DNA from 4 places in the Synechococcus sp. C9 genome. Region 1 is predicted to be linked to each of the others. Evidence: riboswitches for the same ligand, from Rfam matches in the RefSeq annotation. Region 1 holds a riboswitch; each other region holds the start of a gene.
The links. A riboswitch is a leader RNA that binds a small molecule or an ion and turns the genes downstream of it on or off. The one in region 1 is predicted to bind cobalamin.

Region 2: it holds a riboswitch for cobalamin, as region 1 does, so the genes downstream of both, MLD66_RS09345 (energy-coupling factor ABC transporter permease) here and MLD66_RS09855 (sirohydrochlorin chelatase) in region 1, are expected to answer to the same signal.
Region 3: it holds a riboswitch for cobalamin, as region 1 does, so the genes downstream of both, metE (5-methyltetrahydropteroyltriglutamate--homocysteine S-methyltransferase) here and MLD66_RS09855 (sirohydrochlorin chelatase) in region 1, are expected to answer to the same signal.
Region 4: it holds a riboswitch for cobalamin, as region 1 does, so the genes downstream of both, MLD66_RS00645 (DUF1636 domain-containing protein) here and MLD66_RS09855 (sirohydrochlorin chelatase) in region 1, are expected to answer to the same signal.

The regions. Positions count from the first base shown of each region.
Region 1 is NZ_JALAAD010000001.1:2,009,230-2,013,139, reverse strand. Features, by position in the region: gene fumC (class II fumarate hydratase) at 1-271, shown strand, start outside; gene MLD66_RS09860 (geranylgeranyl reductase family protein) at 626-1,762, opposite strand; gene MLD66_RS09855 (sirohydrochlorin chelatase) at 1,759-2,733, opposite strand; adenosylcobalamin (AdoCbl) riboswitch at 2,737-2,879, opposite strand; gene MLD66_RS09850 (ABC transporter permease) at 3,007-3,910, shown strand, end outside.
Region 2 is NZ_JALAAD010000001.1:1,904,107-1,908,016, forward strand. Features, by position in the region: gene MLD66_RS09335 (TolC family protein) at 1-669, shown strand, start outside; gene MLD66_RS09340 (hypothetical protein) at 969-1,460, opposite strand; cobalamin riboswitch at 1,771-1,915, shown strand; gene MLD66_RS09345 (energy-coupling factor ABC transporter permease) at 1,938-2,696, shown strand; gene MLD66_RS09350 (energy-coupling factor ABC transporter substrate-binding protein) at 2,702-3,013, shown strand; gene cbiQ (cobalt ECF transporter T component CbiQ) at 3,047-3,835, shown strand; gene MLD66_RS09360 (ABC transporter ATP-binding protein) at 3,832-3,910, shown strand, end outside.
Region 3 is NZ_JALAAD010000001.1:2,498,995-2,502,904, reverse strand. Features, by position in the region: gene MLD66_RS12260 (hypothetical protein) at 1-69, opposite strand, end outside; gene MLD66_RS12255 (hypothetical protein) at 59-520, opposite strand; gene metE (5-methyltetrahydropteroyltriglutamate--homocysteine S-methyltransferase) at 504-2,747, opposite strand; cobalamin riboswitch at 3,021-3,166, opposite strand; gene MLD66_RS12245 (response regulator) at 3,809-3,910, shown strand, end outside.
Region 4 is NZ_JALAAD010000001.1:128,002-131,911, reverse strand. Features, by position in the region: gene nuoK (NADH-quinone oxidoreductase subunit NuoK) at 1-186, shown strand, start outside; gene MLD66_RS00655 (Uma2 family endonuclease) at 336-899, opposite strand; gene cobW (cobalamin biosynthesis protein CobW) at 1,201-2,187, opposite strand; gene MLD66_RS00645 (DUF1636 domain-containing protein) at 2,338-2,724, opposite strand; cobalamin riboswitch at 3,016-3,164, opposite strand; gene MLD66_RS00640 (glycosyltransferase) at 3,186-3,910, shown strand, end outside.

The DNA.
Region 1 (3,910 bases):
CTTTCGGAGGTTTCTCATTGAAGGCACCCAACCCCATCGCCAGAAAATTGCGGAATATGTGCAACGTTCCCTCATGCTGGTGACAGCGTTGGTACCGGTGATTGGCTATGACAAAGCCTCCCAAATTGCTCATTATGCTATGGAGCATGACCTGACCTTAAAGGAAGCCGCCTTACAGCTTGGCTTTGTCACCGAGGAGGTCTTTGACCGGGTGGTTGATCCAGCCAAAATGGTTCAGCCCTATGTGGCGCAATCAGCCAATCAGAGCTAATATAGCAATCCTAAATGAGCGTGGAACAGGGGTCGCAGGGGCACCGCCCCCGTCTTTGGTTCTTATAGTCATTTCAAACAAGTTTGCAACATCCGCTTTTACCTGAAAACCCTGTCCTAGAAGGGAATAGAGCGATTGCTAATACCTAAAAAGTGTCGCATTCTAAAACAGAATGACTATAGTAACCTGACTATTCCCATAGCCATCCTCATTGAGTTTACAAAAGTAGTCGCAGGGGCACCGCCCCCGTCTTTGGTTCTGGGGAATTTCTGGGCGTTAATTAATGTAGGATTGCTGTGGTCATTTCCCTAACATTGAAACTGTAAAAAAGTTTTGCACCAGGATTGAGCGTCGTCAAATTTTCGCCAGGGGATTCACCTGCCCCAACCGCCGCAGAGCCAACTGGGCAACCGCTTGATAATGGGTTTTACCCGTGAATAATTCGGCAAATTTACGGGTAGCCGCCGGACGTTTGACCCCCACCCGGTACGCCAACCCCGGCAGACGATAAAATACCTGCGCCAACCGCTTCGCCCAAATCATATCGTTGCCCCAGGTCTCTTGTACTGTTTTTGTATAGTTAGCTAGGGCATCCAGTTCCCCCGCCAAAGCCCGGTCTAAGGCTAAGGCCGCCTGCCAACCCGTCCAGAGGGAAGGCCGAATCCCCTCGGCGGTAAATGGGTCCACCACACAGGCCGCTTCCCCCACCAACAGGGCGTTTTGGGTGTGCAGGGCTTGGGGCGCATCCCAGAGGCACAGGGGGTGACCGTACTGCTTGGTGCTGGCTAAATCCACGCCAAAATGTCCCGCATAGTTTGTGAGAATTTGGCGAAAATCCTGGGTCTCGCCGCCGCCGCAAAATGTCCCCACCCCCAAGGAAAACCCATCCCGCTTGGGGAAATTCCAGAGGTAGCCATTTTTCACCAAACCAAATTCAAAATAAATATGGGCTGGGGGAATATCCCGCAAGGGAGCCTCCGCTTCCAATGCCCCCGCCAACCGGCGTTTACGCTCCCGAAACCCCAACCAACCGGGCAGTTTCCCCTTTGCCCCGTCCGCCGCCACCAAATACCGTCCCTGGTAGGATTCCCCCGCCGTCTGCACCTGCCAAGCCTCCCCCTGCCAGGTAATCCCCGTGACCGCCGTACTATCCCGCAGGGTCGCCCCCTGGTTTTGCGCCTGTTGTACCAAGAAATGGTCAAACACATCCCGGCGCACCAGCCAAATCGGCTCCAAACCCGTCAACGCCACCGCCACCGGCTCCCCCAGCTTCCAGGTGTAATGAATCTCTTGACTCACACAGGAAATCGCCGGAGCAAAGTCAAAATCAAACCATTCTTGCACCTGGGGCGACACCCCACCCCCACAGGGCTTGTAACGGGGTAAGCTAGCCTGCTCCAGCAACAGCACCGACCGACCCCGCTTCGCCAAATGGTAGGCGGCACTGCCCCCCCCTGGACCCGCCCCTACGATAATCACATCGTACTTCACTGCCAAATCCGCTGGTGGTATTGGCTCAAGTCCCGGTAGGGGTCATCGTAGCCGTGACTGTGAGCATGGTGGGAATGGTCGTGGTGGTGATGGGAATGGTCGTGTGAATGGCTGTGGGAATTCCCATATAGAACCTGCTGGCGGAATTTACACATATCGCAGTTCATGGGCATCGTTGCACCGAAGGTTTCCCATTCCCGCTGGCGCACCAGGGCAAATAGCTCCGGAGTAATTCCTAATTCCGGCAGACACGTCACCTCCACCTCCGGGTGTGCCGCCTGCATCTGCCGTGCCATCGCCTGAATTTTTTGCACCAACACCCCGGTAAACAGGAAATGGGGCAGGACGATCACCCGTTTGGGTTGATAGAGCCACACCCGCCGCCACCCCTCCTCCAGCCGGGGATGGGTAATGCCCACAAAACAGGTTTCCACCGTCAGATAGCCACTGCCCTCCCACAACAGACGGGACAATTTCAGCGCATCGCTATTGGCATCCGGGTCACTCGCCCCCCGCCCCACCAGCAGTACGACGGTTTCACTGCGGGGAATGGTGGGATGATCCACCCGGGCTAACCGTTCCTGCCAGAGGCGGAGAATTTCCGGTGCCAGCCCCAAATGCCGCCCGTAGTGAATGGTCAACCCCGGATATTGCCCCCGTGCCCGATCCAACTCCCGGGTAATGTCCAACTTCAGATGCCGTGCCGCCAGGAGTAACAGGGGCACCGCCGACAGTTCCCACCAGCCCGCCTGCACACAGCGAGCAATCCCCTCCTCAATCAGGGGTTCGGTCAACTCCAAAAAACAGGGGATCACCGGGCGACTGGGGTCGAGGGCACCGTACTGCTGGGCAAAATTCAAAAAATCCGCCCGACCTTGGGCATCCCGGGTACCGTGACCAATCAACAGCAGGGGACGGGGTTGGGGCAAGGGCGCCAGCCGAGGCTCCCGATGCGAAACAAATGCAACCATGTTCAACTCCTTAGACCCGTGCAACGCAGGTCAATGTAGGGACAAACCGACCAACGGCATTCAGGCTGAGGGAACTCCCATCACTGCTGCGGCACAGCACCGGATTCGCACCGGATTTTCCCGAAAGGTCAGTTTTAATATCATAGGGGCAGATGTCCCCGACCGGCTGAAGACGTTACTTTTCCTGCCGATTTGGTAGCGGTGGTGTTACCTGGTAAACTTCCAGTAAACTTATAGGTATTCTAAAAAGCAATCCACGCAACCAGGGTACCGATGGCACGTTACTGGATCAAGCGCATTCTGCAAGCAGTTTTAACCTTATTTTTAGCATCAGCTTTGTCCTTTGCCATCATTCAATTGGCACCCGGCGACTATTTGAATAGCCTGCAACAAAACCCCACCATTTCCGCCGAAACGATAGAAGCCCTACGGCAACAATTTGGGCTGGATAAATCTCCCGTTGAGCAGTATTTTCTGTGGCTATCCCAAGCCATTCGGGGCAATTTTGGGGAAAGTTTTGTCTATCGTCGTCCCGTCGCCCTACTCCTCTGGGAACGGGTGCCAGCGACGTTATTATTAGCCGTGGCTTCGTTGATTCTCACCTGGGGTTTGGCGATTCCCTTGGGCATTGTCGCCGCTGTTTATCAAAACCGCCGCCCGGATTACCTTTTGCAAGGGGTTAGCTATTTAGCCCAGGGGTTTCCCAGTTTTATCGCCGGGTTAATTTTATTATTTATCGCCCAACGTACCGGTTGGTTTCCGGTGGGGGACATGACCCGCATTGATTTTGTGGATTTAACGCCCCTGGGTAAGGTTTTGGACATCCTTTGGCATCTGATGTTACCGGCTTTGACGTTGACGATTATTAGCTTTGCGGGTTTGCAACGGTTGATGCGGGGTAATTTACTGGATGTGCTGGGGCAAGATTATATCCGTACCGCCCGTGCCAAGGGTTTACCGGAATCCCGGGTGATTTATGTCCACGCCCTCCGCAATGCGATTAACCCCTTAATTACCCTGCTGGGATTTGAATTTGCCACCCTCTTGAGCGGTGCTTTTATTTCCGAATATTTTTTCAATTGGCCGGGTCTTGGTCGCTTAATTTTACAGGCGGTGACGGCGCAGGATTTGTATCTGGTGATGGCGAGTTTGATGCTCGGTTCGGTGATGTTAATTC
Region 2 (3,910 bases), 110 kb from region 1:
ACCGCTTCCGACCCGATTGAAACGGCGGGGGAATGGACGATTCCCTTGGATCAAAGCATTATTTTGGGGTGGCAACAGCGCCCGGAATTGGTCACCCAACTCTCCCAACGGCGGTTCCAGCAGGCACAGCGGGAGTTGGCGCTCTCCGGGATTCGCCCTAATTTGAGCCTCTTTGCCCAGACGGACTACCTGCGTTTTTATGAAAGCCCGACGGGTTTGGAGCAGGGCGGTTTTGGGCAGGGCTATGTGTTCGGTGTGCAGTTGCGGTTTAGCCTGTTTGATGGGGGGGCAGCCTTTGCGGGGGCACGGCAAGCGGAGGCGAACATCGCCGTGGCGGATATTAACTACGCTAATGTCCGTAACCAGGTGCGCTTCCAAGTGGAGCAGGCGTTTAGTGACCTGCGGGCAAATCAGACCAATATCAAAACCGCCGCCCTTGCCCTAGAACAGGCGAATGAAAGTTTACGGCTGGCACGTCTGCGCTTCCAGGCGGGGGTGGGCACCCAAACCGATGTGATCAACCAGGAAAATGCCCTCACCCAAGCCCAGGGAAATTTGGTGACCGCCGTATTGGGTTACAACCGGGCGTTGGCGGCTTTGGAGCGAGCGGTGGGGAATGCGCCGTTTAATTTTGCCCCTCCGCCGGAACTGCCTACCAATTCCCCTTAACGTCAAAGGTCAAAACGCATCCGCAGGGTCAGAACCCACGTTCCCTTTTTGTATGGGTAATTGCAGTAAGGTCGGGGCACCCAATTCCACCCCTGGGGTTTGCAGTTGTTGGGATTCCGCCTCAATTTTTTGAACTTCCGGGGGGTCGCCACTGGATTCTAATTCTAATGTTCCAGAACCAAATACGGAACCCCTATTCCATTTTCATTTAGGATTGCTATAACTAAATTAATCCCCAAAAGGGCGTGCTAAGATTGGACAATTTAATTCTATTATGGTTTACCTACAGGGCACAAAACCTAAATTCCCAGGCGCACAAACCGGTCATTTTGCCAACGCAAACGGTAGAGCTTTTGGTTGCGGCGATTTACCACAATAATGTCCCGTCCCACTCTGGGTAATTGGTAGGTTAGGGTGGGATCAAAAGGTACGGGTAACAATTCCCGGGTCACATTTCGCCATTGTCCCTGACGATAGTCCAACAAAATTAACTGGGATAAACCGGGTTGTTCTGGGAAAGAAACCGGGTCATAGGGCACGCTATACGCCGCTAAATATTGCCCATTATTTTTGCGGAAAATAGCAAACTCAAACTGTTGGGGATTATCGCTGGCTTGATAGCGAATATAACCATTCGGAACATCCACGGTGGCATAATGCAAATAACGCTGACGGTTTTCAGTAGAACCCAAGGGCAAGAGGGGGGCGGGAATTCCCAGGAAATGTTCTTGGACAGAGCGAAACGGACGGGTCAGCCCAGGACTGCCTTGCAGGAATAACACGATAGTCATGGTTACTATGCCGGTCAAAATAGAATGGGAAGTCTTCATAAGCTCTAGCAAACCAACACCCTATAAACGTTAGATATTTTATCTTAATCTTAACTGAATATGGTCTGAATCATGGGGTTCCAAGGTTTATAATAATCTTAATCCAGTTGATAATCGGGGTCACCCCCGTCCTTGGTTTTGGATAGCCTGCGTAGCGTAGCCATGAGTATGGGTATTCCGGCGAAATAATCTTCTAGTAATGCAAATACATAGAGGTGCCCTTAATTATTATTTACATGAGAATTGATCTGGGGAAAGAATAGTATTGTAAGCTATAAATCTAGCCGTCGGTTTCGTTGGGGAACAGCCAACGGATGTGAAGGGGAAAGCACGGTGTGAATCCGTCACTGTCCCGCAACTGTGATGAGGTTTGGTGCCTCTAAGTCAGGATGCCCGCCGCCGGTTGACAACATAGACCAATCTGCGAGGTACGGATTGATGTTCCAGATATTGCGGCGTTCCCGGCTGGCTCTGTTGGCTGGGTTGGGTGTGTATTGGGTGGTTGGGGCGGCACAACCGGCACAGGCGATGCACATTATGGAGGGGTATTTGCCCCCTGCCTGGGCGATTTTTTGGTGGGTGGTTTTTTTGCCGTTTTTGGTCTGGGGATTTTTTGCCTTGAGGCGCATCACCCGTGAATTTCCCGAGGCCAAGTTGTTGTTGGCTTTGGCTGGGGCGTTTACGTTTGTGTTGTCGGCGTTGAAATTGCCTTCGGTGACGGGGAGTTGTTCCCATCCGACGGGGACGGGGCTGGGGGCGATCCTGTTTGGCCCTGGGGTGATGTCGGTGCTGGGGGGGCTGGTGTTGCTGTTCCAGGCGTTGCTGTTGGCGCACGGGGGGCTGACCACCTTGGGGGCGAATGGGGTTTCGATGGCGGTGGTGGGGCCGTTGGTGGCCTATGGGGTGTATCAGGGGGTGATGCGGATGACCCGGCGGCAAACGGTGGCGGTTTTTTTGGCGGCGGCGCTGGCGGATTTGATGACCTATGTGGTCACGTCTTGGCAGTTGGCACTGGCATTCCCGGCGGTAACAGGGGGAGTTGGTGCCGCTTTTGCCAAATTTGCCACGATTTTTGCCATCACCCAGGTGCCTTTGGCGGTGAGTGAGGGTCTGCTGACGGTGCTGGTGTGGAATTGGCTCCAGACCTATAGCCGACCGGAGTTGGAGTCGTTGGCGTTACTCAAAGAAGGAGCGTGAGGGCGATGCAGAATTCTTCCAAATCCATGACCGGGCTAAATTGGCTATTGCTGGCGGGGGTGGTAGGGCTGGCGGTACTGCCGTTGGTCATTACCCGGAATGGGGCGTTTGAGGGGGCAGATGGTGCGGCTACGGAGGCGATTGAGGCGATGCGACCGGATTACCAGCCCTGGGTGAACCCGGTTTTGGAACCGGCCAGTGGGGAACTGGAGTCCCTGCTGTTTGCGGTGCAGGCGGGGTTGGGGGCCGGGGTGATCGGCTATGTCCTGGGGCGGTATCAGGGGCGCAGTGCGTCCGCTCGGGATGAGCAACATTAAGGCTCGCCCTGGGCTTAAGGCGGATGAACCGGGATGCACCATCATCTGGATGTTTATGCCTATACCAATGCCCTGAGACCCCTGCCGCCGACGCAGAAGGTGGGGTTTGCCCTGGGGATGCTCACCCTGGCATTGGTGGGACAGCCGGTGACCCAAGGGGTGATTGGGCTGTGGATGAGCCGTTGGATTCTGGGGGCGGCGGGGATTCCCCTGGCGGTTTATGGGTCGTTGGTGGGGGGAATGGTGCTGTTTTGGTTAGCGAGTCTACCCGCTCTGGTGGTGGAGGTTGCGCCCATGACATCGGCTGTGCCTACCCCTGGCGTTGCCGTCGGTGCCTGGTGGGTTTCCCTGAGTGGGGCGGGGATGACCCTCGCCTTGGGCATTGGTCTGCGGGGTTTGGCAACGGGGGTGTGTCTGCTGTTTCTCCTGCTGACGGTGCCCTTTGCGGAATTGCTCCAGGTTTTGCGGGGTTGGCGATTGCCCGCTATTTTGCTGGATATTTTACTGCTGATGTACCGCTTTATTTTTCTGGCGTTGGAGGAACTGGTGCAGATGCAACTGGCGCAACGGGCACGGGGGGGTGACCGGCACTGGCGACGCAGGATGTACAGTCTGGGGTTGTTGACCAGTCAGTTGGTGGTGCGGTCGTTGCAGCGGTATCAGGGGTTTCGCCTGGGGCTGGCCGCCCGGGGGTTTGCCGGGTCTCTGCGGGTGGAATCGTTTGCCACCTATCGCCGTTGCCGCCGTTATGAATGGGAGGTGCTGGTGGGTGTTGTCGCCTTGCTGACGGGGGAATTGTACTTACGTTGGGTCGGGGTGTGAATGGTGCTTTACTGACATTGCACGCCGTGACCTACACCTATCCGGGCACTTCTGAACCCTGTTTACGGCAGGTGG
Region 3 (3,910 bases), 490 kb from region 1:
CCAGGCGTTGTAGCCCAGGATCAGCAAATTTTTGCTAATGAAATCCTGTTGCCAGTCGCTATCGTCCATAAAAACCTCCGTGCTGATGGGGTTCCAGGCAAAATTCCGACCAGCGCCGTTGTACCTGGCGGTAGCATTCCTCGGGCGCAATTGCCAACCGTTGCAGGTCATAAATACCCGTATCCCCGTTGGCGTGGAGTACCAGGAGCATTTGCTCGCCTGGATGGTACTGCTGAACCCTAGCCAGGAGATCGGGGACAGTGGCGGGTAGCACGTGCAGGGTTGACAGACAGGCGGGAATCCGGGCGAGGGGGACAAATCGGAGGACATACCCAACACGCCGCCAACGCCAGTCCCAGCATTCCGGTTGGGGAAGGGACACCCCACAGACCACCAACCCCCGCCCCTGGGTGCGAAATCCGTCCCAAGCTATGTACCCCAATGGTAAGAAATGTTCCCGGATGAAATGGTGATGCCAACAGCCGCAATTGCCCTGCCAGAGGTCATTCAGGGGTGGCATGGGTCTCCTCCCGGAGGATTTTTGCCGCCGCCACCATATTTTTCAGAGCCGGGATCACCTCCTCCCAACGGCGGGTTTTCAGACCACAATCGGGATTCACCCAAATTTGCTGGAGTGGTAGGTGGGCGATGCCGCTTTTGAGTTGATGCACCATTTGTGCCACCGTAGGCACCACTGGGCTGTGGACATCGTAAACCCCATTCCCCACTTGGTGCTTGTAGCCCGCACGCGTAATTTGCCAAAGCGTTTCGTTATTGCTCCGGCTGTTTTCAATGGACAGCACATCCGCATCTAGTCGTTCAATATGGGGCATGATGTCGCCAAATTCGGAGTAGCACATGTGGGTATGAATTTGGGTTTCTGGCTTGGCTACCCCCGCCGCCAACCGAAAGGCATCCACCGCCCAGGACAGGTATTCATCCCAACGCTCCCGCTTGAGGGGCAACCCTTCCCGCAGTGCCGGTTCATCAATCTGCACCATTTTGGCACCCGCCGCCTCCAAATCCGCCACCTCATCCCGCAACGCTAGGGCAATTTGCAGTGCCTGCTCCCGCCGAGGGAGGTCATCCCGCGTAAAGGACCAATTGATCATGGTCACCGGTCCCGTGAGCATCCCCTTGACGATTTTCTGGGTGAGGGATTGGGCAACCCGAAACTCCCGCACCGTCATGGGTTGAGGGCGCGCTACATCAGCGTAAATAATCGGGGGACGCACGCACCGACTGCCATAGCTCTGCACCCAGCCATGCTCGGTAAAGGCAAACCCGGCGAGTTGTTGCCCAAAAAACTCCACCATATCCGTGCGTTCAAATTCCCCATGCACCAACACATCCAACCCCGCCTCCTCTTGATAGCGAATGCACCGGGCAATTTCCGCATCAATCGCCGCTTCGTATTCCGCCTGGGTGATTTCCCCCCGCTTCCGCTTGACCCGCAGTTGGCGCACCTCCGAGGTTTGGGGAAAGGAACCAATGGTCGTGGTGGGCAAGGGGGGCAGTTGGGGTTGCAGGGGTCGGCGTTGCTCGTAGGGCAGGGCACGTTCTAGGGTCTGGGGGGTTACCTGATGCAGACGTTCCCGCACCGTCGGATTAGCCGGACTAAACTGGGCAAATGCCTGCCATTGTGCTTCTAAACAGGCGAGTTTCTCTGCGTTGCCTTCCCCCCCATGCGCCAACAGGACAACTTCCGCCAATTTCTGCTCCGCAAAACTGAGAACCTGACGAAGCGGTGCCGGTAAATTGGTTTCCCGCTGGGCTGAGTAGGGGATAAATTGCAGAGAAGCTGAGGGTTGCAGGCGGAGATTTTTCGTCACTTTTTGGATTGCTTCTCGGATCGGCATCACCCGCTGGGGACGAATTTTCCAGATATTGCGCCCATCCACCAAACCCACGCCCAAGGTTTTATCGCTGGGGAAACCGTACTTTTGTAGTAATTCTAAATTTCTGCCCCTGGTGAAATCCAAACCAATCCCCGCCACCGGCAATGCCACCACCCAAGGATAGGTATCCCCCAGGTCATCAAAATAGGTCATCACCTGGATGGGAACCCCGACAGCCGCCAGTTCGGTATAGGTGGTCTCAATCGCTGTACGCAACCCTACCCCTTGGCTCGTCACCAAAATCGGTTCATGGAACTGCACTTCCGCCGTGCCCCGGGCGGCAAGCTGGGTCAACAATTCCCGGTACAGCGGCAATAAACGGTGCAAATGCGCCAGGAAATCCCCCTCCCGGCGACTCAGACACAACAGCGTGACGGGGCTAAGAATCATCGGCACCGCCCGTGAACCGAGAACCCTTTGGGCGTGATCCACAACCGCCAAAAATTCGGCAAAATCAGCCTTGGGTTCCATATCTGCGGCAATTTCCGGCACCAGGTAGTGGTAATTGGTATCAAACCACTTGGTCATTTCCAGGGCAGGAATCCCCTCCCGTCCCCGTGCCATCGCAAAGTACTGGTCAAGTCCCGCTAAATGCTGAAACCGCTGGGGAATCAATCCCAAACGCCCAATCCAATCCAACACCCAATCATAGAGCGACATATCCCCAATGCCAATGTGGTCAATTCCAGCATCTTTTTGGGTCTGCCAATTCGCTAACCTGATCTGTTGCACCGTTTGCCGGAGGGTGGCTTCATCGGATTTTTGACCCCAGAAAGCCTCTAATGCCTTTTTGAGTTCCCGATTTTTACCAATGCGGGGATAGCCCAAAGTTGCTGTAGCCAATGTCATGATGTATTGTCCTAAATTTCAGTAAATTGCCAGCCAAAATTAACCAGGTTCCTATCCAGAACCCATCCAAACTCCAGAAGAATTGGGGGCACATTGCAAAACTGGCGTTAAATACCAAATTACCTCAATCTGGGAATCAGACTAAGGGTCAGCATGACACCAGCAAACACCCCTCAAAATGCGCCAAGGGGACGCTACAACCTCAAAATTTCTAACCAAAACCGACGGCAAGACCGTAAATCGTTCCTCATCCGTACCTCGCAGATGTTGTATGTTCTGGGTTTACCGCTCGGCGGGCATTCTGACTTAGGGAGTGAAATTTCCCCTCACAGCTGCGGGACAGCGCCGGATTTCCACCGGACTTTCCCCGTTACCTCTAACGACTGCTCCCCGTTAGAACCGAACTGCCTTTGAAGCTAACACGTGCCCAGGAGTGGTTGGAGATTAACTTAACAAAAGTAAACATTTCAGGAAAAGCTGTATATTGTATTTATATTATGCTTTTATTGTTGTTATAATTGTGGGTATCTCTATCAATTCATAAATTCAAAGTTAGCGGTCGCAGGGGCACCGTCCCCGTCCTTGGTTCTGGGGAATCTCACTTCTCACTTCTCACTCCTCACTGCTCGTCGCAGGGCACCGTCCCCGTCCTTGGTTCTGGAAAATTTTTGTTCCTTAATCAAGAAAGATTCCTGGGGAATGCCCATTGGTGCCGGTGCGGTCGTAAGGTTAAGGATTTGTAACAGACTACTTACCACTAGATTTTGGGAGGTTCCGGGATACTACGGAAAAACTTAAGGTTTCCCAGGTCGGCATTGGATAAATTTTCTCCGTGTGCGGGTAAATACTTAGGTATGTTTACTGAAATCGGGAGATGGTGGGGCGTTGGGGACATGGGATGAGCATGGCTTTTGTAAATTTTGTGGCTATAAAATAAATAACTTATACATACAAAATAAAGATTGTAGCTAGGTATAATGTCGTACAAATCGGGGTTGTAACCCTTTGTAAGACGTGATAATCTGACTCTATTCCCATTTTAAGGAGTAAATTGTTAAGAAATGTCGCCAAATGTTGAAAAAGTTGTTACCATACAACCAGTAGAGCCAGTAAACCTACGGAAACAACCTTCGGAGAAGCCAGAAATGTCAGGACAAACATTT
Region 4 (3,910 bases), 1.9 Mb from region 1:
GTGAATTTGAATTTTCTGGCTTTTGCCAACTATCTTGACCCGGCGGACATCAAGGGGCAGGTATTTGCGGTTTTTGTGATTACGGTTGCTGCCGCTGAAGCCGCTGTCGGATTGGCAATTGTTTTAGCGATTTACCGCAATCGGGACACCATTGATATGGAACGTTTTAATCTCTTGAAATGGTAGAATAGGAAACCTCTATTCCTTGGAACCAATCATCAATCCCATCGTGGGAATGCCCATATGACCCAGAACCAAGGGCAGGGATGCCCCCCTGCGACCGCTAAGTTTGAATTTATGGAGGTGCCCTTAAGAGGCAAGATACAAGCTGAAATTTACTCCATTAACCAATTCAATAACGCATCCAACGTCAGGTGAAAATCCTGGGCAAATGCTGGCACTGGCAATGGTTCCCCCGGCGTATCATAAACAGTGGTTGGTTGGTCAGGGAAATAGACAAAAATAGATTGTTCTTCTGGATCAATTAGCCATCCCATCTGAGTTCCATGCTTGAGACAATGCAGGATATTTTTAATGACTTGAGTTTGGTTCTGCCCAGGGGAGAGAATTGCAACCGTCCAATCTGGAGCAATCGCAAAAACATTCGCCACTGCACCATTTTCCTGGCGGGGAATTCGTTCCCACAGAAATATGGAAATATCCGGCACCGTTGAACATCCGCCAAAGGTGCAACGTAATTCAGTGAAAGCCCGGGCAATTTTTTTAGGTTTTATAACCCCGTTAATTGCCGAAGCTAATTCCGTCTGAATGGCACTATGCACTCCCTGGGGCATGGGTTTTGGGATGATCACCCCATGAATATACTCGCTGGCGGGTTTCGTCTCCGGCAACTTGAGAAATTCCTCCAAGTTCAGGGGCTTCGCAGGAGTTTGTACCATTGTGAGACTCTCTTAAAATAATGAACCCTCTTACGAATTGGTAGCCATCTCACCCCATCTACTAATTTTAATTTATGGACACTTCTTGGTTCTGGAAAATTTTTGTTCGTTCATCGAGTCGGATGGCTATAGTAATCTCAAGCAATTTATGTCAGCCACAGGGCTACTCAAAAAGCCACCTGTATTCATTCATGGCTATTAAGAATGACCCCTGAGTTGTTCATAACTGCTGAGCACGGGGCTTATGGCTACACTAACGCCGATGGTCAAGCGTTCCTAAACCCTCTGGAATTGCCCCACCCTAAAATCCCAACCCCAACCCGTCGGGAATGTTTCGACCAATCAAAACGACTTGGGTGCGCCGAGATTCCTGTTCCTTCCAAGGGCGGTCGTAGTAAGTATGTATGCGGGTGCCTACCCCTTGGATGACGAGACGCAGGGGTTTGCCTGCCACATTCGCCCAACCCTTGGCTCGATAAATTTCATAGTGGTTGATCATTTCCTGCAACCGTTGGATGAGCAATTCCGGCTGGGCAATGGCTCCCCCGGTCAGCACCACCGCCTGCACTTCCTGGTCGTGGTCGTCCTCGTCGTGTTCCTGGTCATGGTGGCTAGGACGTTGGGCTAAATCATCTTCCACCGCCATCCCCTGGGCAAGCAATACTTCCACCGGCACTTGCCCGTAATGACAAGGTATGATTTTTACCCCCGGACGGACTTGGGTTTGTAACCAGGTGATTAATTGCGTTTGTTGCTCGGAGGTCAGGGTATCGGCTTTGTTGAGGAGTACCAAGTCAGCACAAGCCAATTGGTCTGACAATAATTCTGCCAAAGGGGTATCGTGTTCAGTCAGGGGTACACCGTCAGTATAATAGCGGGACAATTGCCCGGTGAGCAGATTCTCCCCATCCACCAGGGTAATCACCCCATCCACCGTTGTCCGGGTGCGAATATCCGGCCAGGTGAAGGCTTGCACCAGGGGTTTGGGCAGAGCCAGCCCGGAAGTCTCAATCAAAATCCCCGTCGGTGGGGTCGGTCGCTCCAGCAAATACCGCATGGTGGGTAAAAAATCCTCCTGCACCGTACAGCACAGGCATCCATTGGTCAGTTCCACCACCGGCGTATCGCAACAGTTTTCCAATAGGGAGCCATCAATTCCCACTTCCCCAAATTCATTCACTAAAACCGCTAAACCGGCACTCTGGGGTGATTGCAATACCTGGCGAACTAAAGTGGTTTTCCCTGCTCCCAAAAAGCCAGTGATTACTGTGACTGGAATTTTACTCATCGCTACCTCAAAAGTGGAACGAAATACAGGGCATCAGTATTACTGGAATCAACCGAACATCTTAGCCATGCGATGTAGAAATTCGGGAGAACTCAAATTAGGAGATGCCCCTAAAATTGGTGATGTCCAATGGATAAAATTACCCAGGAACTACTTAGACGGAACCAGGGGCGGAATGCGTCCCAACACCCGATTTTTTAATAATTCTGGTCGTTCCCCGTAGGGTACAAAGCCATCCGTTTTTTCCCGATGTAATTGGGCTAATTGCACCAGGGCGGTTACGGTTTCCGAACGCTGGTCTTGCGCCGGTAATTGCCCCAAAACATAGGAAAATTTACCAGGGGCAGTGATCGCTACCGCACAGGAATTGAGGCAGGCACTTAAACATTTAACGGCTTGGAGTTGGATGCCCGAATCCGCTAAAGCCACCTGCAAATCCTGAAGCAAAAATTCTCCCGCACTGGTGCCAATGCGTTTGCCATCTTCCCAGGTACTCCCACAGGTGGTGCAGACAAACAAAGTGGAATCAACGGTCATAAATCACACCCCAAATGATTGTGTCAATTGAATCCTGCAAAAATTAATCTTGAAAAACGGGAAAGAACCCGTCTATTCCAGCGACCCATAGCAATTTCACCCAATTTAGAGATGGATTTTCAAGGAAAGTAAGTCCGGGAATTAAGCCCCGACAGCTACTATTCCCAATTCCATGAAAATTGCTGTGAAAATCGGCTATTCCCACCGGTGAAAACGGTTCAACGGTGCCGATTTGAGTAAGGATCAACTAACCTGGGGCGGGGGAAACAATTGCATTCATCTGTACCTCGCAGAATTTAGGACAACACCGGCGGGCATCCTGACTCAGGAATTGACGCACAATTCCCTCACAGTTGCGGGACAGCGGTGGATTTGCACCACACTTTCCCCGTTACCTGGCTGGGCTGACCCCCCAACCAACCGGCTTCTATACTTTAATGCAGAATGAACCCCACTGCCAGATGAAATTTTCGATTGTTACCCCCTGTTACAATGCCGCCCCCTACTTAGCGGAAACCTTAGATTCGGTACTGAATCAAACGGCAGTACGTTCCGGGCGGGTGCAGTTGGAATATTGGGTCATGGATGGGGGTTCGACGGATCACACCCTGGAATTATTAAAAAGTTACGATTACCCCAATGTGCATATTCATTCTGCCAAAGACCAGGGGATGTATGATGCTTTGGCGCAGGGGTTTTCGCAAACCACAGGGGATGTGATTGCCTATCTAAATGCGGGGGATTTTTATTACCCCCAAGCCTTTGCGGTGGTGGCGGATATTATCCAAACCGGTCAGGTGGATTGGTTAACGGGTTATCGGGTAATTTACAACCAACATTCCCAGGTGATTCACATGGATTTGCCCTACCCCTACCGGCGGGAATTGTTTGCCTATGGTTTGTACAACCAAGCCTGGTGTCGGGTGCAACAGGAATCCACGTTTTGGACACAAAAAGTTCATCAAAAATTAGATTTACAACGCTTAAAATCCTGGCAATATGCGGGGGATTATTTTCTCTGGTTACAGTTCGCAAACCAGACGGAATTGCAGGTGGTCAGCAGTTATTTGGGGGGATTCAAACGTCATCCGGGGCAATTGTCCGAACGGCGGGATAGGTACAATCAGGAGGTGGCGCAGATGACCCAACCGGCTCCCCTGGGGGCAAAATTACAGCACACCTGGGA